4 regions of the Streptosporangium sp. NPDC048886 genome follow, and region 4 is predicted to be linked to each of the others. Evidence: predicted binding sites of a transcription regulator. Region 4 holds the regulator's gene; each other region holds the start of a gene.
What was found. Region 4 encodes LexA, which represses DNA repair genes until DNA is damaged. Its sites were predicted from a motif close to TCGAACANNTGTTCGA; they were not measured.
Positions count from the first base shown of each region.

Region 1: a site for LexA is predicted at 3,055-3,070, ahead of ACZ6R6_RS33740 (SAV_6107 family HEPN domain-containing protein). Genes of this name have one in related genera too.
Region 2: a site for LexA is predicted at 4,049-4,064, ahead of recA (recombinase RecA). Genes of this name have one in related genera too.
Region 3: a site for LexA is predicted at 1,962-1,977, ahead of uvrA (excinuclease ABC subunit UvrA). Genes of this name have one in related genera too.

Region 1 is NZ_JBVJHH010000033.1:46,272-51,650, reverse strand. It holds gene metF (methylenetetrahydrofolate reductase [NAD(P)H]) at 1-840, shown strand, start outside; gene ACZ6R6_RS33755 (GNAT family N-acetyltransferase) at 895-1,461, opposite strand; gene ACZ6R6_RS33750 (YbaK/EbsC family protein) at 1,590-2,069, opposite strand; gene ACZ6R6_RS33745 (L,D-transpeptidase family protein) at 2,189-2,995, shown strand; gene ACZ6R6_RS33740 (SAV_6107 family HEPN domain-containing protein) at 3,318-3,764, shown strand; gene ACZ6R6_RS33735 (PP2C family protein-serine/threonine phosphatase) at 3,903-5,045, opposite strand; gene bldD (transcriptional regulator BldD) at 5,263-5,379, opposite strand, start outside.
Region 2 is NZ_JBVJHH010000001.1:302,295-307,673, forward strand. It holds gene ACZ6R6_RS01280 (ATP-dependent helicase) at 1-1,180, opposite strand, end outside; gene ACZ6R6_RS01285 (pyridoxal phosphate-dependent decarboxylase family protein) at 1,313-2,650, shown strand; gene ACZ6R6_RS01290 (VOC family protein) at 2,731-3,219, shown strand; gene ACZ6R6_RS01295 (DUF3046 domain-containing protein) at 3,299-3,493, shown strand; gene ACZ6R6_RS01300 (hypothetical protein) at 3,622-3,924, opposite strand; gene recA (recombinase RecA) at 4,171-5,274, shown strand; gene recX (recombination regulator RecX) at 5,288-5,379, shown strand, end outside.
Region 3 is NZ_JBVJHH010000007.1:271,614-276,992, forward strand. It holds gene uvrA (excinuclease ABC subunit UvrA) at 1-1,810, opposite strand, end outside; gene ACZ6R6_RS11345 (maleylpyruvate isomerase family mycothiol-dependent enzyme) at 2,041-2,847, shown strand; gene ACZ6R6_RS11350 (MBL fold metallo-hydrolase) at 2,844-3,485, shown strand; gene pssA (CDP-diacylglycerol--serine O-phosphatidyltransferase) at 3,697-4,527, opposite strand; gene ACZ6R6_RS11360 (phosphatidylserine decarboxylase) at 4,514-5,161, opposite strand; gene ACZ6R6_RS11365 (TerC family protein) at 5,290-5,379, opposite strand, start outside.
Region 4 is NZ_JBVJHH010000009.1:109,064-114,442, reverse strand. It holds gene ACZ6R6_RS13160 (vitamin B12-dependent ribonucleotide reductase) at 1-1,627, opposite strand, end outside; gene nrdR (transcriptional regulator NrdR) at 1,712-2,173, opposite strand; gene ACZ6R6_RS13150 (LysM peptidoglycan-binding domain-containing protein) at 2,696-2,962, opposite strand; gene ACZ6R6_RS13145 (hypothetical protein) at 3,003-3,239, opposite strand; gene lexA (transcriptional repressor LexA) at 3,299-4,009, shown strand; gene ACZ6R6_RS13135 (hypothetical protein) at 4,534-5,379, shown strand, end outside.

The sequences.
Region 1 (5,379 bases), on a different contig from region 4:
TTCCCGCCGAAGACCGACGAGGGCGAGCGGCAGCTCTGGCGCGCCATCCGGGAGCTGGAGGCACTGCGCCCCACGTTCGTGTCGGTCACCTACGGCGCCGGCGGCGGCACCCGCGACCGCACGGTCGAGATCGTCGAACGGCTCGCCCACGAGACCACGCTGACCCCGGTCGCCCACTTCACCGCCGTCAACCACTCCATCCGCGAGCTGCGCCACCTGGTGGGCCGCTTCGCCGGGGCGGGCGTGCGCAACATCCTCGCCGTGCGGGGCGACCCGCCCGGCGACCCGACGGGGGAGTGGGTGCGCCACCCCGAGGGCGTGCTCTACGCCGAGGAGCTGGTCCGGCTGATCCGCCAGGCCGGCGACTTCTGCGTCGGCGTGGCCGCCTTCCCCTACAAGCACCCCAGGTCGGGATCGGTGGAGACCGACACCGAGCACTTCGTGCGCAAGTGCCGGGCGGGCGCCGACTACGCGATCACCCAGATGTTCTTCCGGGCCGACGACTACCTGCGGCTGCGCGACCGGGTGGCGGCCCGGGGCTGCGACACCCCGATCATCCCCGGCATCATGCCCGTCACGCAGATGAGCACGATCGTCCGCTCCGAGCAGCTGTCCGGCGCGCCGTTCCCGGCCGAGGTGGCGGCGCGGTTCGAGGCCGTCGCCGACGACCCGGCCGCGGTGCGCCGGCTGGGCGTCGAGCACGCCGCCGAGCTCTGCCAGACGCTGCTCGACGAGGGCGTGCCCGGCATCCACTTCATCACCTTCAACCGCTCCAGTGCGACCCGCGAGGTCTTCCAGGCCCTCGACCTGGCGCCGGAGCGGAGCAGGCTGGCCGTCTAGCGCCGTGACCGGGGGCGGCGGGCGCCCCGGCGTGCCCATGGCGCGCGGCCGCCGTCAGGAGTCCTCGGCGGTCTGTTCCCTGAGCGGGAGCACGGCCCCGAGGATCGCGTAGCGCTCGTAGCCACCGGGGAAGACGAACTGGGTGAGCAGGTCCACGAAACCGGCGCTGCGGTAGAGGTGCCGGGCCGCGGTGGGCTGGTCGCGGGTGGACAGCACGGCGGTGCGCTCCGGCCGGCCGGCGCACATGCCGACGACGAGCGCCCGGCCGATGCCCTTGCCGTGATGGTCGGGGTGGACGTGGATCTCGGCGAGCTCCAGGGCGTCGCCGAGCCAGCCACGCGCGCTCCCCTCGCCGTTGCGCTCCGCCATGGCCCGGTGGACGACGTCGTGCCACCACTGCCCGGGGACCCCGTGGAAGCCGTAGGCCAGGCCCACCGGAGTCCCGTCGGAGCGCTCGGCGAACAGGCAGGCGAATCCCGGATGGAGGGCGTGGTTCCCCATGATCGTCCTGCGGCCGGGGAGCTGGTCGACCGGCGGGTTCATCGCCGCGGTGTAGATCTCCAGGACCGCGTCCAGCCGAGTGGTGAACTCATCGGGGCCGACCCGTCGCAGTCCGATCACGCCACGCACCCTAGCAGGGCAGACGTCGCCGAGGATGTCGAAAGGGGCGTAAGCGGTGTTTAGTATTTTTCATAAAATTACTAGAGCGCTTTTTGCCGGAGAACCGGCCGCGGGGCCCCGGGCGACGGTCATCGCTCCACCTCCACCGGGGTGCCGCCGGTGATGCGGACCAGCTCGGCGAAAGTGATGGGGAAGACCGTGTGCGGGTGGCCGGCGGCGGCCCAGACGGTCTCGTGCCGGTCGAGCCAGACGTCGACCAGGGTCCTGAGCGGTGCGGGGTGGCCGATCGGGGCGACGCCGCCGATGACCTGGCCGGTGGCGGCGCGCACGAAGTCCGGGGCGGCCCGCCGTACCTTCGCCGCGCCGACCGTCTCGGCGATCAGGTCGGTGTCCACCCGATGGGCGCCGCTGGTGAGCACCAGCAGCGGGTCCCCGTCGGCGTCGAAGACCAGGCTGTTGGCGATGGCGCCGACCTCGCAGCCGAGCTGCGCGGCGGCGGTCACGGCGGTCGGGGTGGCCTCGGCGAACACGACGATCTCGCCGGTGACGCCGTGCTCCTCCAGGACCGCGGCGACCTTCTCGATGTTGGGATGCAACTTTTCTGGCACGCGGCCACTCTAAACAGATTGACCATTGATTGCCGCTTCATCACCTCTGGCTGAGACAGGCGGTTCATACGCTATGGTCCCTTGGTTCGGGCATCGGTGATATGAGGGGATGATTTCACGTGGGGGTTGAACGGCAGCTCGGAGTGGCTGCGCTTATGACGGCGGGGGCCGTGCTCGTCGCCTCGCTCGGCTCGGTCGGCGTCGCGAACGCCCAGCCCGTGACCCCGGCGGCCCCGGCCGTCGTGGCGCAGGCCGGCGCGCAGGCCGCGGCGCCCGAGTTCGTCGCGCCCGGCAAGACGCTCAAGATCGGTGCCAAGGGCAACGAGGTCAAGGTGCTCCAGGGCCGGTTGAAGGAGCTCGGCTACGCGCCCGGCAAGATCGACGGCCGCTACGGCGGGGCCACCCAGGCCGCGGTCTGGGCCTTCCAGAAGGTCAACGGCATCTCGCCGACCAGCACCGTGGCGAGCAGGACCTGGAACGCCCTGGAGGCGCCCAAGGCGCCGAAGGTGCTGGTGCCCGGCGGCAAGCCGACCCGGGTCGAGATGAACCTCGCCAAGCAGGTCATGGTCCTCTACGTCAACGGGCAGGTGAAGCTGATCAGCCACACCTCCTCCGGCAGCGGGATCCCCTACTGCGAGACGGCGAACTGGAACGGCAAGGTCCAGCGCTTCTGCGGCGACGCCCGCACGCCGACGGGTGACTACAAGACGACCTGGCGCAGGAGCGGCTGGCACAAGTCCTACCTCGGTCAGCTCTACAACCCGATCTTCTTCAACGGCGGCATCGCCTTCCACGGCGCGCTGTCGGTGCCGCTGGCCCCGGCCTCGCACGGCTGCGTCCGGCTCCCGATGAACGTGGCGGGGATGCTCCCCAGCCTGCTGGGCAAGGACGTGCCGGTGCACGTGCGCGGCAAGTTCGTCCGATAGCCGCAGGTCGAAGCCCCGGGAGATCCTGATCTCCCGGGGCTTTGCCGTCTCCGCAGGGATCGAACCTTTGTTCGTCGCTTTACTTGACACTACGAGTGATCGAATTTATGTTCGATGTAATGACGTGAAACTCGCGGATCACGTCCAGGGTGGTCGATCGTGCCCACGCCGTCGTCGCGGACGGCCGGGCCAGGTCGGGACGGACGGGGAGAGGGGAAGCTCCTCGTCCGGCCGCCCGGGGAATTTGTCGGTGGGGTCTGCGAGTGTTGACACCACCGGTGAAAACGCCGGGAGCCGCTTGCGACCTAGGAGGCTGAAGCACATGACCCCTCGGCCCAGCGATCCCGGCGGGCCCCGGCTGTCGACCACAGCGCGGGCGCACCTGGCCGATGCCCGTGACTGCCTGGAAGAGGCGGCCGCCGCACGGACCCCCGCCACCCGTTACGTCGCCGCCCACCTGGCGGCCCTCCGGGCGGCCGCCGCCGTCCTCGCCGCCCGGCCGCGCCCCATGGACGGCCGCAGGCGCCGGCTGCGCAGCGCCTGGGAGCTGCTGCCCGAGGCCGAGCCCCGGCTCGCCGACTGGGCGCCCTACTTCGAGATCAGCGCGACCAAGCGGGCCGCCGCCGAGGCCGGGATGACCCGCATGGTCTCGGCGCGGGACGCCGAGGAGCTGATCTCCGAGGCGGAGCGGTTCGTCACCGCGGTGGAGAGCCTGCTCGGCGTGCCCACCCAGCCCACACTCCCCGGCCGCGTCCCCCTGGCCGGCTAGCGCCCCGGCCCGCCGTCCGGCCGGCGCTCCGGCCTGCCGGCGCACCCAAGGGAGGCGCACTGTCTGCGTTCCCGCCGGAGGCACACCCGCCTCCGGCCTGCCGCCCGGCGGTTCTCCTCGCCGTCCGGCGTGGGCCGATCAGGCCGCCGAGGAGGCCGAGGAGGTCGCCTGGCGGGCCGCGCGGTGGCGCAGCAGGAGCATGGCGGCGTCGTCGCCCAGCGGGCGGCCCACATGGCGCAGCAGGTCGGCGCGGAGGGCGTCCAGGGCGAGCTGCGGGTCGGCGCCGTTCAACAGGTGCGCCCTGGCCGGGAGCGGATAGAACTGGCCCGCTCCGTTGCGCGCCTCGATGACCCCGTCGGTGTAGAAGAGGACCTGGTCTCCCGGCTCGAACGGGATCTGGTGCGGCACCGGCTCGCCGGCCTTCAGCGGGCCCATGCCCAGGGGGAGCGCCTCGTCCGGGGGATCGGCGAACCAGTGCCCGCCGTCGGAGCCGAGCACCATGGGCGGCGGATGGCCGCAGTTGATCACAGTGATCGAGGCGCCGCCGGTGATCTCGGCGAGTATGGCGGTGACGAACTGCTCGCCGGACAGCTCCCGGGTCAGGGCGTTCTCCAGCCGGGCCACCAGGCCCTGGAGCTTCGCCTCGTCGTGGGCGGCCTCCCGGAAGGCGCCCAGCACCACCGCGGCGGTCTCCACGGCCTCCAGGCCCTTGCCCTGGACGTCTCCAACGATGATCCGCACCCCGTGCGGGGTGGTCACCACCTCGTACAGGTCACCGCCGATCCTGGCCTCGGCGGTGGCCGAGGTGTAGGAGACGGCCACGCCGATCCCCGGCCCGGCCCGGCGCGGCACCGGCCGCAGCAGCACCCGCTGGGCCGCCTCGGCCACCGAGCGGACGTCGGCTAGCTGCCGCTCGTGGCGGAGCCGTCCGGCGCTGGCCAGCACGCTGGCCATGGTGACGCCGAGGATGGCGCCCATGGTGATGTTGGTGCGGGAGGTCCAGAGGATGTCGTTGTAGAGGCCGAGCGCGACGCACAGCGCCAGGGCGATCACGCCGACCACCGTGGTCCGGGCCAGCCCGCAGGCCACGCTGGCGAAGGCCGGCCCCAGGGCCAGCAGGGGCAGGAGACCGGCCGTCGGACCGGAGCCGAAGTCGATCAGGGCCACCACGGCCATGACGATGAAGGGGAGCAGCTTCAGGGTGTCCTGGGTCCTGCTGCCTCCGACGGAGGTCAGCAGCCTCAGGAACGCGCGGGTCTTGGTCGACCCCAGTGACGCCATGATGGCGTCGAGGCGGCTTCTCGGGCGACGCTGAGAGTGATCGTGCCGACCCTCTCCCCCTGCCATGTCCACCACATCTCGTTAAATGCCATGTTTGCCTTTTCCTACCACAGGGATGGTCATCCGTGGCGCGATGCGGGCGATGTTCTAACGAGAGGGCGAGATTTCCCGGTGGGTGGGTGCGCCGGCCCCGGCGCACCCACAGCCGGACGGATCGTCAGAAGGACTCGACGGCGCGACGCGCCTCGGGGTCCAGGACGCCCCAGTTGATGAGCTCCTCGGTCAGCTCGGTGGGGGACTTGTCATAGATCACGGCAAGGGAGCGCAGGTCCTC
Region 2 (5,379 bases), on a different contig from region 4:
GGGCCCGCACGATCTCCGGGACCGCGCCCTTGGAGGCGCCGGCCTGCGCCATCATCGCGGCCGGGGTGGACAGGGACGCCGGCGGCGAGGGGAACCCCTCGGCCCAGTGCGCCGGCTCCGCCGGCTGCGCGGCCCCGGCCCCGCCCGCCTCCCGCTCCCACGCCAGCTCGTTGAGGCGGGTGCACAGCCGCTCGGCCAGCCGCCGGGAGTTGGCGAACACGATCGTCGAGCGGTGACCCCCGATCAGGTCGAGCAGCCGCTCCTCCACGTGCGGCCAGATGGAGCGCCGGGCCGGGGGCTCGATCAGCCACTGGTCGTCGTCGCCGGAGCGGGCCGGGCGCGGGGCGCCGTCGAGCTCCGTCATGTCCTCGACGGGGACGACCACCTCGACCTCGATCACCTTCTCCGAGGGCGGCTGGACCACCGCCGCCGGGCGGGGGCCGCCGAGGAAGGCGGCCACCTCGCTCACCGGCCGCACCGTCGCCGACAGGCCGACACGCTGCGCGGGGTGGGGCAGCAGGGCGTCGAGCCGCTCCAGGCTGAGGGCCAGGTGGGCGCCGCGCTTGGTGGCCGCCACGGCGTGCACCTCGTCGACGATGACCGTCTCCACGCCCCTCAGTGCCTCGCGGGCCTGGCTCGTCAGCAGCAGGAACAGCGACTCGGGGGTCGTGATGAGGATGTCCGAGGGCTTGGCCGCGAAACGGCGCCGCTCCTCCGGCGAGGTGTCGCCCGACCGGATCGCCACCGAGATCTCCGGCACGGTGAGCCCGAGCCGCCGCGCGGTCTGCCGCATCCCGGCCAGCGGCGCCCGGAGGTTGCGCTCGACGTCCACGGCCAGGGCTTTGAGCGGTGACACGTAGAGCACCCGGCACAGCCGGGCCGGGCCGCCGTCCTTGCCCGCCCGCCCGCGCCCGCCCACGGTGCCCGGGGCGTCACCGGAGGCCGGGGCGGCGGGCCCGCCACCGGCGGCCGGGGCCATCCGCTCGGCGGCCAGCCGGTCGAGCGACCACAGGAACGCGGCCAGCGTCTTGCCGGACCCGGTGGGCGCGACCACGAGCGTGTTGTCCCCCCGGGCGATCGAGGACCACGCCCCCTCCTGGGCGGCGGTGGGCGCGGCGAAGGCTCCGGCGAACCACTCCCTGGTCACGGGGCTGAAGTGGTCGAGCGCTGATCCGGTCATCGCTCCATAGTGCATCGCCCCACCGACAGAACCGGCCGCCGGGACGCGGCCGTACGGGTGGGAGAAAAATGATGTTAAGTGATCTTAGGTATCTATTACCCGTTTTAGCTGTTTTGTCCGCATAATTCTCGGGTGCACAGCTATGACGAGCGCCTGACCGACCTGGTCTTCTCCTACATGAGGGAGCGGCTCGCCCTCGATCCCGTCCCCCTCGACAACCCCGGCGTGAAGGACAAGCTCGACGCCGCCCTGGCCGGACTCATCACCCCCGGGGGCACCGACCCGGAGAAGGTCCTGGACGTCTACGCGACCCAGCTGGCCCCGGCGGTCATCTCCGCCGACAGCCCCCGGTTCCTGTCGTTCGTCCCGGCCGCGCCGACCAAGGCCGCCCTGCTGTTCGACATGGTCGTCTCCTGTGCCTCGCTGCAGGGCATCTCCTGGCTGGAGGCCTCCGGCGCGATCGCCGCGGAGAACCAGGTGCTCCGCCTGCTCGCCGACAGGGCGGGGCTGCCGGCCGGCGCGGGCGGCTGCTTCGTCTCCGGCGGCTCGGCCGGCAACCTGTCCGCACTCGTCGTGGCCCGCGACACCGCCCGGCGCGCGCGTCCGGAGGGCCGCCTGCGCGTCGCGGTCAGCGACCAGGCGCACTCCTCGATCTCCAACACCCTGCGCATCATCGACGTGGACGCCCTCGTCGTGCCCTCCTCCGACCACCGCCTCACCGGCGAGGCCCTGCGCGCGGCGCTGGCGGCCGACCCCGACCCCTCCACCGTGGTCGCGGTGGTCGCCACCTCGGGCACCACCAACGCGGGCATCATCGACGACCTCGCCGGGATCGCCGAGGTCGCCCGCGAGCGCGGCCTCTGGTTCCACGTGGACGGCGCGTACGGCGGCGCCGGACTGTTCGCCCCCTCGATCCGCCACCGCTACGCGGGCGTCGAGCACGCCGACTCCTTCGTCGTCGACCCGCACAAGTGGCTGTTCGCGCCCTTCGACTGCGCGGCCCTGCTCTACCGCGACCCCCGCCTGGCCCGCGCCGTGCACACCCAGGACGCCTCCTATCTCGACGTCCTGCACACCGAGGGCGACGAGTGGAATCCCACCGACTACGCCTACCACCTGACCCGGCGCGCCCGCGGCCTGCCGCTCTGGTTCTCCCTCGCGGTCAACGGCACCGACGCCTACACCGAGGCGATCGAGAAGGGGCTGACGCTCGCCCGCGAGACCGCCGCGCTGATCGACGGCTCCGGGCACCTGGAGCTGATCCGGGAGCCCGAGCTGTCGGCCGTGCTGTTCCGGCGCACCGGCTGGACGGCCCGGGACTACTACGAGTGGTCCGAGCGGCTGCTCGCCGGGCAGATCGGCTTCGTCACGCCGACCGGCTGGGAGGGCGAGACCGTGGCCAGGTTCGCGTTCCTGCACCCCGGCACGTCCATGGAGATCGTGGAGGAGATCCTCGCCACCATGGCGTGACGGCTGGGGAAGGTTCATCGCGTCCCGTCACGGAGATAGAGACCAGACGAGCATCCGACGCATTGAGCGGTGAGCCAGCGATGAGCATCGACCAGCCGGCCGTGGAGACGGCGCGTGAGCGGATCAAGGCGGAACGTCTGCGGGAGCACCGCCCGCCGAGCAGCGCGAGGGGTCTGCACCACTTCGCGCTGATCTCCTCCGACGTCGAGGCGACGATCGCGTTCTACCAGGACCTCCTGGAGTTCCCCCTCACGGAGATCTTCGAAAACCGCGACCACCGGGGGTCGAACCACTTCTTCTTCGACGTCGGCAACGGCAACCTGCTGGCCTTCTTCGACTTCCCGGGCCTGGACCTCGGTCCCTACAAGGAGGTCCTCGGCGGGCTCCACCACATCGCCATCTCGGTGGACCCGTCGACCTGGGAGCGGCTGCGGGGCAAGCTGGAGGCGGAGGGCGTGCCGCACCGGATCGAGAGCGGCGCGTCGATCTACTTCAGGGACCCCGACGGAGCCCGCCTGGAGCTGCTCGCCGACCCGCTCGGCGAGATGTACGGCTTCCGCGTCATCTGAGGCCCCGGCGGGACGGGGCGGCGCTCCGGAGGAGGAACCGGCGGTCATGGGCGCGGCCGGGAGGGGCCACACTTGGAGGATGCGCCTGTCGGAGTTCTGGAACCGGATGAAACTACACTTCGGCGACTCTTATGCCGAGTCATGGGCCCGTGACTACGTCATCGCCGACCTCGGCGGCCGGACGGTGAACCAGGCGCTGGCCGACGGCATCGCCGCCAAGGAGGTCTGGCGGGCCGTGTGCGGGGTGTCCGACGTCTCCGCACGGCTCCACTGAAGGGCTGCTGAAGGGCTGCGCCGGTCGGTCGTGCTGAAGGGCCGTGCCGGCCGGCTGTGTCGAAGGGCTGTGTGGGGCCCGAGAGCGCGACCGGTGGAAGGCGCCGGAGCTCTCCCCGGGGAGTGCGGTCAGGAGGCGCGGTCCAGCAGCTTCCGCACCAGCTCGGCCACGTGGCCGGGGGCCTCGGCGCTCTCCTGTCCGTCCGGCGACCACAGGAAGAGCCAGCCCTCCCTGGCCGGGCTGGCGAAGACGATCGTCTGTCTCCCGCTGCCCGGATGCCACACCCAGAGCACGGGAGCGGTGGCCCCGACGATGCGTCCCACCAGCCCCCGGCCGGACAGCTCGGCGGCCAGGGCCTCAAGGCGGGCCAGGCGTTGCTGGGCGAACGCAGCGGTCACGTCGGGCACCTCGGAGTCGTTTGCCTCCAGCATCACCCCAGGTCAGCCCGGTGGCAACAGGTCCGAGCCAATGCCCGGAAATGTCGCCCCAAGGATGGGGTCACCCTCTGCTGTGACCTGCGGCGCCCCCGGAGCGTCCGGCGCCGTTGAGCCACGATCGAACAATCGTTCGGCTATATTGGACACGCCGCCACCCGTGGCGTGCTCTCCAGAAAATGTCGGTGGCACCCCGTAGCTTTCTGGCAACCGATTCAACCCGCGACCCTTCAGGGGGCTCCCATGGCGGCTAACGACCGCGAGAAGGCGCTCGAGACCGCGCTCGCTCAGATCGAGCGTCAGTTCGGCAAGGGCTCTGTCATGCGCCTCGGCGATGAGACCCGCGCGCCCATCGAAGTGATCCCGACCAGTTCCATCGCCCTCGACGTCGCGCTCGGCATCGGCGGGTTCCCGCGTGGCCGCATCATCGAGGTCTACGGTCCGGAGTCCTCCGGTAAGACCACCGTCGCCCTGCACGCGGTGGCCAACGCCCAGCGGGCGGGCGGCATCGCGGCGTTCATCGACGCCGAGCACGCCCTCGACCCGGAATACGCCAAGAAGCTGGGCGTCGACACCGACGCGCTGCTGGTCTCCCAGCCCGACACCGGTGAGCAGGCGCTGGAGATCGCCGACATGCTGATCCGGTCGGGCGCCGTCGACCTGCTGGTCATCGACTCGGTCGCGGCCCTGGTGCCCAAGGCCGAGATCGAGGGCGAGATGGGCGACAGCCACGTCGGCCTCCAGGCCCGGCTGATGTCCCAGGCGCTGCGCAAGGTCGCCGGCGCGCTCAACAACACGGGCACCACCGCGATCTTCATCAACCAGCTCCGCGAGAAGATCGGCGTCATGTTCGGCTCGCCCGAGACCACGACGGGTGGAAAGGCGCTGAAGTTCTACGCCTCGGTCCGGCTCGACATCCGCCGCATCGAGACGCTGAAGGACGGCACCGAGGCGGTCGGCAACCGCACCCGGGTGAAGGTCGTCAAGAACAAGATGGCCCCGCCCTTCCGGGTGGCCGACTTCGACATCCTCTACGGCGTCGGCATCTCCCGCGAGGGCGGCCTGATCGACATGGGCGTCGAGCACGGCTTCGTCCGCAAGTCCGGCGCCTGGTACACCTACGAGGGCGACCAGCTGGGGCAGGGCAAGGAGAACGCCCGTAACTTCCTGAAGAACCACCCCGACATGGCCAACGAGATCGAGAAGAAGATCAAGGAGAAGCTCGGCATCGGCCCGCGCCTCGACAGCCCGGCCACTCCGCCGGCCGCCGCTGCCGCCCCGGCCCCGGCCCCGACCGCGTCCGGCCGTGGCTCCAAGGCGGCCACTCCCAAGCCGGGTGACGTCTGAGCCGGGTTGATCGATGACGACGGGACCTGACTCCGGTCCGGCCGGCGCGGCCGGGCCGCGAGACTGGGGCGCCTGGCCGGACGTGCCGGAGGCCGGCTCCTCCGG
Region 3 (5,379 bases), on a different contig from region 4:
CGATGCTCCTGCGCCCGGACAGGTAGGCGCCGGTCAGCGAGCCCTCGGAGGCCAGCAGGTCGGCGACCGTGCCGGAGACGACGACCTGGCCGCCGTGCTCACCGGCGCCGGGGCCGATGTCCACCACCCAGTCGGCGGCGGCGATGGTGTCCTCGTCGTGCTCGACCACGATGAGGGTGTTGCCCATGTCCCGCAGCCGGATCAGGGTCTCCAGCAGCCGCTGGTTGTCACGCTGGTGCAGGCCGATGGACGGCTCGTCGAGCACGTAGAGCACCCCGACCAGGCCCGAGCCGATCTGGGTGGCCAGCCGGATGCGCTGGGCCTCGCCGCCGGCGAGGGTGCCCGAGGCGCGGTCCATGGTCAGGTAGTCGAGACCCACGTCCAGCAGGAAGCCCATCCGGGCGTTGATCTCCTTGACGACCCGCTCGGCGATCTGCATGTCCCGGTCCGACAGCCTGAGCCCGGCCAGGAACTTCGCGCAGTCGCCGATCGACATCGCCGAGACCTCGGCGATCGAGCGGTCCTCCACCGTGACGGCCAGCGAGACCGGCTTGAGCCTGGCCCCCTTGCAGGCCGGGCACGGGATCTCCCGCATGTAGCCTTCGTATTTCTCCCGCATGCCGTCGCTCTCGGCCTCGGCGTGGCGGCGCTGCACCCAGGGGATGGCCCCCTCGAAGGTGGTGTAGTAGGAGCGTTCGCGGCCGTAGCGGTTGCTGTAGCGGACGTGGACCTGCTCGTCGTAGCCGTGCAGCAGGGCGTTGTGCGCCTTCTTCGGCAGCTTCTCCCACGGGGTGGTGAGCTTGAAGCCCATCGCGAGGCCGAGCGCCTCGACGAGGCGGATGAAGTAGTCGCTGGTGTGCCCGCCGGCCCACGGGGAGATCGCGCCCTCGCCCAGGGTCTTGTCCGGGTCGGGCACGACCAGGTCGGGGTCGACCTCCATCCGCACCCCGAGACCGGTGCACTCGGGACAGGCGCCGAAGGGCGAGTTGAAGGAGAACGAACGGGGCTCCAGCTCCTCGAACGACAGGTCGTCGTAGGGGCAGTAGAGGTGCTCGGAGTAGAAGCGCTCGCGGTTGGGGTCGTCCTCGGGGAGGTCGACGAACTCCAGCGTGATCGTGCCGCCCGAAAGCTGCAGGGCGGTCTCCACGGAGCCGGTGAGGCGGCTGCGCGCGCTCTCCTTCACCGCCAGCCGGTCGACGATCACCTCGATGTCGTGCTTCTCCTGCTTCTTCAGCGTCGGCGGCTCGTCCAGCCGGACCACCGTGCCGTCGACACGGGCCCGGGCGAAGCCCTTGACCTGAAGCTGGCTGAAGAGCTCGGCGTATTCGCCCTTGCGTCCGCGGATCACCGGGGCGAGGACCTGGAAGCGGGTCCCCTCGTCGAGCTCCATCACGCGGTCGACGATCTGCTCCGGGCTCTGCCGGGCGATCGTCCGGCCGCACCGGGGGCAGTGCGGCTTGCCGATGCGCGCCCAGAGCAGCCGGAGGTAGTCGTAGACCTCGGTGATCGTGCCGACCGTCGAACGCGGGTTGCGGCTCGTCGACTTCTGGTCGATCGACACCGCGGGCGAGAGCCCCTCGATGAAGTCGACGTCGGGCTTGTCCATCTGCCCGAGGAACTGGCGGGCGTAGGCCGACAGTGATTCGACATAGCGACGCTGACCTTCGGCGAAGATGGTGTCGAAGGCCAGGCTGGACTTGCCCGAGCCGGACAGGCCAGTGAAAACGATCAGAGAGTCTCGCGGCAGGTCCAGCGAGACGTCCTTGAGGTTGTGTTCGCGTGCGCCACGCACGATGAGGCGGTCAGCCACAGCAATCCCGACGTCGTTGTAGAGGGTTAAGAGCGGTCGCGGGAAGACTAGCGAGGGGGCCCGACAATTTCGGAGCGGCGCCTGGGGGCCGAACTTCCCGGCCCTCTCCAGACTACGGTCTTCCCGTGAGCCTTACAGGTCACTTGATGCATCGACCACATGTTCCAACCGCGGGGACACGGTGTTTTATGCCCTGGCCCACCTCCCCACCCGGGTGATGGAGTGAAGAGATGGATGTCGTAGAAGCTTTCCAGGCCGAGCTGGCCGCCTCCACCGGCCGGCTGCTGGCCACCGCCGCGAGACTGTCCGACGCCGACGTCTCGGCCCCCTCCCGGCTGCCCGGCTGGACCCGCGGGCACGTGCTCGCCCATGTCGCCCGCAACGCCGACAGCCACGTCAACCTGATGACGTGGGCCAGGACCGGCGTCGAGACCCCGCAGTACCCCGATCCGGGGGCGCGCGACGCCGGAATCGAGGCGGGAGCCGCACGGCCGGCGAAGGAGCAGCTGGCCGACCTGGAGGAGAGCGCGGCACGGCTGGCCGCAGCGGCCGCCGCGGTGCCCGCCGAGGGATGGGCGACGATGATCAGCGGCACCAACCCGCCCAGCCATCCGGCCTGGTACGTGCTGGTCCGCCGGCTGCGTGAGGTCGAGATGCACCACGTGGACCTGGGGGCGGGCTACGAGTGCGCCGACTGGCCGGAGGCGTTCGTCCGCAGGGAGCTGCACGACGCGATGGTCTCCTGGCCGCATGAGCTCGGCACGGTCAGCGAGATCGTCGTCGAGGAGGTCAAGGACGGCGAGGAGCATCACCAGGTCTGGCCGGACCTCGGGACCGGGCCGGTGCTGCAGGGCGACGCCTGGGCCCTGCTGGGCTGGCTGACCGGCCGCTCGCCGGGGGCGGGGCTTAGGGTGATGCCCGAGGGGACCAGCGGCAACCGGCCCGCCGGCGCCGGGCGGGTGCCCGCGCCGCCGCCGTGGCTGACCACGTCCGCGCCTCCTCACCTGCCCGCTACCCCGCCCGAGGAGTATCCGTGACATACACAGGTGACGTGCAGGTCGGCGGCCCGGCCGACGTGCGCGAGCTGCCCGCGCTGACCATCTCCAAACTGGCCGTCGGCCCCTTCGACAACAACGCCTACCTGCTGCGGTGCAACAAGACCGGGGACGGCGTGCTCATCGACGCCGCCGCCGAGCCGGACCGCCTGCTGGAGCTCATCGGCGACCGGCCGATCAGCAAGATCGTCACCACCCACCAGCACGGCGACCACTGGCAGGCCCTGGAGCAGGTCGCCGCGGCGACGGGCGCGGCGGTGGTCGCCCACCCGCTCGACGCCGCCGCGCTGCCGGTGCCGGTGGACCTGGAGGTCGGCCACGGCGACGGGGTCACCGTCGGGGTGGTCACGCTGGAGGTGATCCACCTGCGCGGGCACACGCCGGGCTCGATCGCCCTGCACCATCCCGGCCACCTGTTCACCGGCGACTCGCTGTTCCCCGGCGGCGTCGGCAACACCAACAAGGACCCGGAGCGCTTCACCCGGCTCTTCACGGACGTGTCGGAGCGCGTCTTCGACCGGCTGCCCGACGAGACCTGGGTCTATCCGGGACACGGCAGGGACACCACGCTGGGCGCCGAGCGCCCCTCCCTGCCGCAGTGGCGCGAGCGCGGCTGGTAGCCCGCATCCGGCCCGCCCGGCGCCCTCCAGGCGGACGGGCGGGGCCCCAGCGGGAACGCGGCCGCCGGGCGGGCGGGCGGGGTCTCAGGTTGCGCCCCAAGGGGAACGCGATCGGGCGGGGCCCCGGGCCGCGCCCCAGGGGGAAACGTGCCCGGCGGGCGCGGAGACCGGCGCACGGCGGTCCTGGCCCGCGCGCCGGTGTCCGGAGCCGTCAGGTGATGCTCGCCGACTCCTTGCGCTCCTTGCGCTTCTCCCGCTTGAACATCAGGATGCGCAGCGGGATGGCGGCCACGATGGCCACCTGCATGATGGCGCCGACCTTGATCAGGGTGTCACCGCCGGGCAGGCCCGCGGCCCAGATGGTCAGGCAGGCGACGTTGATCATCATCCAGGCGAGCACGACGGCCGCCAGGTTGCCCTTGGGCTTGGGATACTCGATCCGGCTCACCATGAGGTAGGCCACGCCGAAGATCGGCAGCAGGGTCACGAGCGACGGCGGGAACAGCAGCACGATCGAGACCACCGTCATGGCGCCCATCGGGATGGGCAGGCCCATGAAGTCGCCGCTCTTGGTCTTCACGCAGGCGAAACGGGCCAGCCTGATGACGCCGGCCAGCAGCACCGACGCCGCGGCGACCATCACCAGCGGGAACGGCACCCGCTGGGTGAAGCCGCCCCAGATGACCACCATGAAGGCGGGGGCGAAGCCGAAACTGATCACATCGGCCAGGTTGTCCAGCTCGGCCCCCATGGCCGAGGCACGGAACTTACGGGCCACCAGGCCGTCGAACAGGTCGCAGGTGGCACCGATCAGCAGCAGCACCACCGCGGTGCCGAAGAACTGGGGGACGGCCGCGAACTTCCCGCCCGCCTGGAGCTGGTTGATCGCCGACCAGGCCAGCACGCAGACCGCGAGGAAGCCGCACAGCGCGTTGCCGAGGGAGAGGGAGTCAGCCGCCGAGAGCCGGAACGCCTTGCCGACGGGCCCCCGGGGCTCGTCGTCCGTCTCGTCCAGCGGCCAGCTCGCGTCAGCCGTGGTCAAGAGCCGTCACCCCCGCGACGGTCCGCTGGCCGACCGACACGGCGGGTGCGATTCCCTCGGGGAGATAGAGGTCCACGCGCGAGCCGAGCCGGATGAGCCCGATCCTGTCGGCCTTGGCCACCTTCGCCCCGGCCGCCAGGTAGGGGATGATACGGCGCGCGACCGCACCGGCGATCTGGACCAGCTCGATGTCACCGAGCGCGGTGTCCAGGTGCCATACGACCCGCTCGTTCTTGTCGCTGTCCTTGTTGAAGGCGGGCAGGAACCCGCCGGCCACGTGCTCCACCGAGGTGACCGTACCGGCCAGCGGCGCACGGTTGACGTGCACGTCGAGGGGGCTCATGAAGATGGCCACCCTCGTGCGGCCGTCCGGCCAGGGGTCGATGCTCTGCACCACGCCGTCGGCGGGCGACAGGATCCGCGCGGAGCCCGGCGTGCGCTCCGGATCGCGGAAGAACCAGAGCATGCCACCGGTGAGCGCGGCCAGAGGTGCCGCCGCGAGCGCCCAGCGCCGGTCACGGCGGCTGAGCAGCGAGGTCACTGCGGCGGCGGTCACGGTCGGGAGCAACCACGGGGAGACGCCACGTGCCAGCCGTATCCGGCCTGGCTGCTGGCTTGCTGAATCGTGGGACACGGGGAACCTTTTGTGATGTCTTGCGGCATTAGACCGGTATGTCTACCCGCCCTGGGGCAGGATGCTACCCATCTCTCAGCCCTTATACGGCGCAACTACACAAGCAAAGCTCCTCACGCGCCGATCCGCTAGCCCTGCTTGCCACTCGCGGAGGTGGTGATTTCCTTGCTTTCGCGTCCGTCGCGACGGGTCTTGATCAGGCTGGCCACAGTGGTGAT
Region 4 (5,379 bases):
AGGCCTGGGCGTTGCGGTAGCCGTTCTTCTCGCCCAGCTTGAGGCACTCCGTCCACTGGCGGGAGGCCTCGACGTGGATGGCCTTGTCCATGGCCTCCAGCGTGCGCAGGTCGTCGTTGGCGGCGGCGTGCTTGCGCATGACGCGCTTGTGGGCGTCGGCGTTGCGCGCGTAGCCGTCATAGGGGCCGACGACCGCGGCCAGCTCGGCGCTGCGGCGGTAGGAGGCGCCGGTCATCAGCGAGGTGATGGCACCGGCGATGGCCCGGCCGCCGGCCGAGTCGTAGGCGTGGCCGGTGGCCATGAGCAGCGCGCCGAGGTTGGCGTAGCCGATGCCGAGCTGGCGGTAGGCGCGGGTGGTCTGGTCGATCTTCTCGGTCGGGAAGTCGGCGAAGGTGATGGAGACGTCCATCGCGGTGATGATCAGCTCGGTGATCTTCACGAAGTTCTCGATGTCGAAGGAGTTGTCGTCCTTCAGGAACTTCATCAGGTTGATGCTGGCCAGGTTGCACGAGGAGTTGTCCAGGTGCAGGTATTCCGAGCACGGGTTGCTGGCGGTGATGCGGCCCGTCTCCGGGCTGGTGTGCCAGTCGTTGATCGTGTCGTCGTACTGGACGCCGGGGTCGGCGCACTCCCACGCGGCCGTCGCCATCTTGCGGAACAGCCGCCGGGCGTCGACCTTCTCGATGATCTCGCCGGTGAGGCGGGCGCGCAGGCCGAACTCCTCGCCCTGCTCCACCGCGCGCATGAACTCGTCGGAGACGCGCACGGAGTTGTTGGCGTTCTGGTATTGGACGGAGACGATGTCCTTGCCGCCCAGGTCCATGTCGAACCCGGCGTCGCGCAGCGCGCGGACCTTGTCCTCCTCACGCGCCTTGGTCTCGATGAACTCCTCGATGTCGGGGTGGTCGACGTCCAGGACGACCATCTTGGCCGCGCGGCGGGTGGCGCCGCCGGACTTGATGGTGCCCGCGGAGGCGTCCGCGCCGCGCATGAAGGAGACCGGGCCGCTGGCGGTGCCGCCGCTGGAGAGCAGCTCCTTCGACGAGCGGATCCGGGAGAGGTTGACCCCGGAGCCGGAGCCGCCCTTGAAGATCACACCCTCTTCCTTGTACCAGTCGAGGATGGACTCCATCTGGTCATCGACCGCGAGGATGAAGCAGGCGCTGACCTGCTGCGGCGAGGCGGTGCCCACGTTGAACCAGACCGGCGAGTTGAAGCTGAAGACCTGGTTGACCAGGGCGTGCTTGAGCTCGTGGTCGAAGATCTCGGCGTCCTCGTCGGAGGCGAAGTATCCCTCCTCGACCGCGGTCCGGGTGTAGACGCCCACCACCCGGTCGACGAGCTGCTTCAGGCTCCACTCGCGCTGCGGGGTGCCGACCGCGCCGCGGAAGTATTTGGTGGTCACGATGTTGGCGGCGTTGACCGACCAGGACCCGGGGAACTCGACGCCCCGCTGCTCGAAGTTGACCGAGCCGTCCCGCCAGTTGGTCATCACGACGTCACGGCGCTCCCAGCGCACCTCGTCATAGGGATGCACTCCCGGCGTGGTGAAGACGCGCTTCATCTTCAGCCCCTTGCGCAACCGCTTGCCCCCGCGCGCCGCCGCGCCACCGACCGTCTCCGTCATGACTTCCCCCTTCCGGGGCTCCGTGGAGCCCACGAGTCGGACCAATCAACGCGCCGCTCTGTCCCCCGGCGCCCGGGGTGTGAATCAGTCCTGCTTGGCGGAGCGTTCCGCCCGTAACTGCTTGATCTCGGTTTCGAAATCGGCCAGGGTCTCGAAGCTCCGGTAGACCGAGGCGAACCGCAGGTAGGCCACCTCGTCCAGGTCGCGGAGGGGCCCCAGGATCGCCAGCCCCACCTCGTGGGCCGCGATCTCCGCCGCCCCCGTCGCCCGGATGCTCTCCTCCACCCGCTGGCCCAGCTGGGCCAGCGAGTCTTCGCTGACCGGGCGTCCCTGACACGCCCGCCGGACACCGGCGATCACCTTGTCCCTGAAGAACGGCTCGGTCACCCCGCTGCGCTTGCTGACCATGAGCAGCACCGTCTCCTGCGTGGTGAACCTGCGCCCGCACTCCGGGCACGTGCGCCTGCGGCGGATGGCCCCGCCGTCCTCGGTGGACCGGCTGTCGATGACCCGGGTGTCAGGATGACGACAGAACGGACAGTGCACGCGTGTCGCCTCCTTGAGCCGGCGAGTGGCCCACCTTCTCGCGTGTTTCCCGGCGCCTGTCGAGACGCTCGCGCACGCCCCCCGAATAGTCGAGGTGCGGTAATGGAAACACAATCTATGGTGAAGCACGCCGATTAAGCCACTAGATGTTGTGGTCAACGGTAGGAGTGTCGGACCATGAACGCAAGTTGAAACGGCCCTGTCGGACGAAGTCGCTGATCAGCGCATCACATCCGCACGGGCCGGGCGTGTCACCCCCTCCGCCGCCCCCTGGCGACCCCCCGGCTACCCCCTCGGCGGCCTTGATCACCTTCGCCCGGCACCCGATCGCCTCCACGCCGGCCCCGGCCGGCCCTCGGCCGCCCCGGCCGCCCCCCGCACGCACGTCCACGGCGCGCCGAGCCCGGCACCCGGCGGGACGTCGAACGCCCCCGCACGCGGAACACCCTCCCCGTACGCGCGTCCGCGGCGCCGCCCCGGGCCCGTCATCTCACACGCGGGCCGGCCTGTCGGCCACGCCCCTCAGGGAGCGGAGCCGTCAGGCAGATAGAGCCGGACCCCGGGCCGGATCACCGAGTCGGACAGGCCGTTGAGGTCCATGATCTGGCGGACCGTCGGGGCGGGATCCCCGTCCCGCGTCACCGCGTCCGCGATCTCCCACAGCGTGTCGCCCCCGTGCACCACGACCCACGGCAGCCCCTCGTGACCTCTCCGCTCGAAGGCCGAGGCGGCGTCGATGCGCGCGCCGACCCAGAGCGCCCCCAAGGTGACCAGCGTGAGCGCCGCCACCACCACGATCCTCCCCCGCCGGGTGAGCCGGAGGGGCGGATCAGGATATCGGATGTTTCCCGCAGGCCCGGGACGCCGGACGGACGCGCGCCCGGGCCCCCTCGTCGCCGTGGTCGTCTTCATGATGGCCCCCCACCCCTTCGACCTGGCCGAACACATGTCGAAGAAAGATCGGCGAATCGAACACGATGTCGATCGAACTCCCGTACGATGTTGTACACCACGCCACCGCTGATTTCGAGAACGACTCGAACAATTGTTTGAATACGATCTTCAACGGGGGTACGGTCGCTGTGTGCGACGTAAGAGATACAGATCGGGAGGCGAGGAGACCGCATGAACGGGCACGACGAGAACGGTTCGGCCGTCAGCGACCTGGCGGTGCGCAGGCGTGACTCCCTCGGCCTCACCCCCAGGCAGCGGAAGATCCTTGAGGTGATCCGCGACTCGGTGCAGCAGCGCGGTTACCCGCCCTCCATGCGGGAGATCGGCGAGGCGGTGCAGCTCACGAGCACCTCCAGCGTGTCGCACCAGTTGACGGCGTTGCAGCGCAAGGGCTACCTGCGCCGCGATCCGCACCGCCCCCGCGCGCTGGAGGTGCGCCTGCCCGGCGAGCCGGTGCTGTGGGTGGACCCCGACTCCGGCACCGACGAGGCCCCGGTCAGCCGTCCGACCGCGGCCTACGTGCCGCTCGTCGGCCGGATCGCCGCCGGTGGCCCCATCCTCGCCGAGGAGAGCATCGAGGACGTCTTCGCCCTCCCCAAGCAGCTTGTCGGCGAGGGCACGCTCTTCCTGCTCCAGGTGACCGGCGACTCGATGATCGACGCGGCCATCGCCAACGGCGACTGGGTGGTCGTCCGCCAGCAGCCCGTCGCCGACAACGGTGACGTGGTCGCCGCGATGATCGACGGCGAGGCCACGGTCAAGACCTTCAAGCGCAAGGACGGCCATGTCTGGCTCGTCCCGCACAACCCCAACTACGACCCGATCCCCGGCGACGAGGCCACCGTCCTGGGCAAGGTCGTGGCGGTTCTGCGCAAGCTCTGAGACGGCACACCACGAGGAGCGGGGTCCCCGGACCGGGATCCCGCTCCTCGTGGTGTGCTCGGGGCCGCCCTCGAGGCCGTACGGCGAGACCTCCGTCCCAGCCGTCCCAGCCGTTCCGGACTCTCCGGCCGTTCCGGGCTCCCCGAGCGGGACGGGCTCTCGGGCCGGTGTGGGCTCCCCGACCGGCACGGGCTCTCCGGGCCGAACCCGACGGGTGCGGCGCCCGTTGTCAGCGTCCTGAACAGACTGTCAGCGCCCTGAACAGATCGGCAGGCGCACTTCTCCTTTGTGGGGGTATCGGGCACGTTTGTGGGGGGTGCCGGGCATGCGCTGATTCTGTTTTCGGCTCGGAATAAGCCACAGGCGATGAAATTTCGGCAATTGCTACCTGTAGCGACCTTTCCGTGGATCACGAGACGTTCTACGCTCACTCCCCACAGAGCGCGGCCGGTCCGTGCCGTCCTCGCGGGGGAGGGGTGCGGGCGATCCCCAGCCGCCCGCCTCGACAGCCGAGGAGCGCCCTCATGCCTCGCCGCCTCCCCGAACCGGCAGCCGACCGCGGCCCCCTGCTCCACTCGGGCCCGTTCCACCAGGCCCTGCGCGCCTGCATCCGGGAGAGCGGCCTGCCACTCGACCGCATCCGGTCCCGCCTGGCCCAGCGCGGGCTGACGGTCGCGCTGTCCACCCTGAGCGACTGGCAGCGGGGCCACCGGCGCCCCGGTGGCGAGCAGTCCACGCTGGTCGTCACGGCCCTGGAGGAGATCCTCCGCCTGCCCGGCGGCTCGCTCACCCGCCTCCTCGACCGCGGGCCGGGGCTGGACGAGCGTTCCGGGGCGCTCGGCGAGCTGCTGGACGCGCTGCCGGGCTCACGCGACCAGGACGCCGTCGTCATCATCCAGCAGCAGAAGGTGCTGATCGACGCGGCGCGGAGGTGCGCGTCGGTGTGGACCCGCACCCTGGTCCGGGCCCGGCGCGACGGCATGGACCGGTATGTGGTCAGGTCGTTCGTCGACCCCGGCACCGACCTCGAAGGGTGTGAGATCCACGCTCTGGAGAACTGCAGGGTCGGCACCGTCCTGCGACACCAGCGTCGGGCGGTGATGGTCGCCGAGCTGCTCTTCGACCATGTGCTCCGGGCCGGTGACACCTGGGTCTTCGAGTGGGAGAGCGTCGACAGGCCGACGCGGCCGTGTGTCGACCACGGCCACGGTTTCCGGCAGCCGGTCGCGCATTTCCTGCTCCAGGTGCGGTTCGATCCCCTGGCCCTGCCGGCCGAATGCCATTCCTACGTCCGATCCGGCCCGGGCCAGACGCCTTTCCGGACCGGTGTCCTGGTGCCCACCGCCCATCACACCGTCCACATGGCCGCC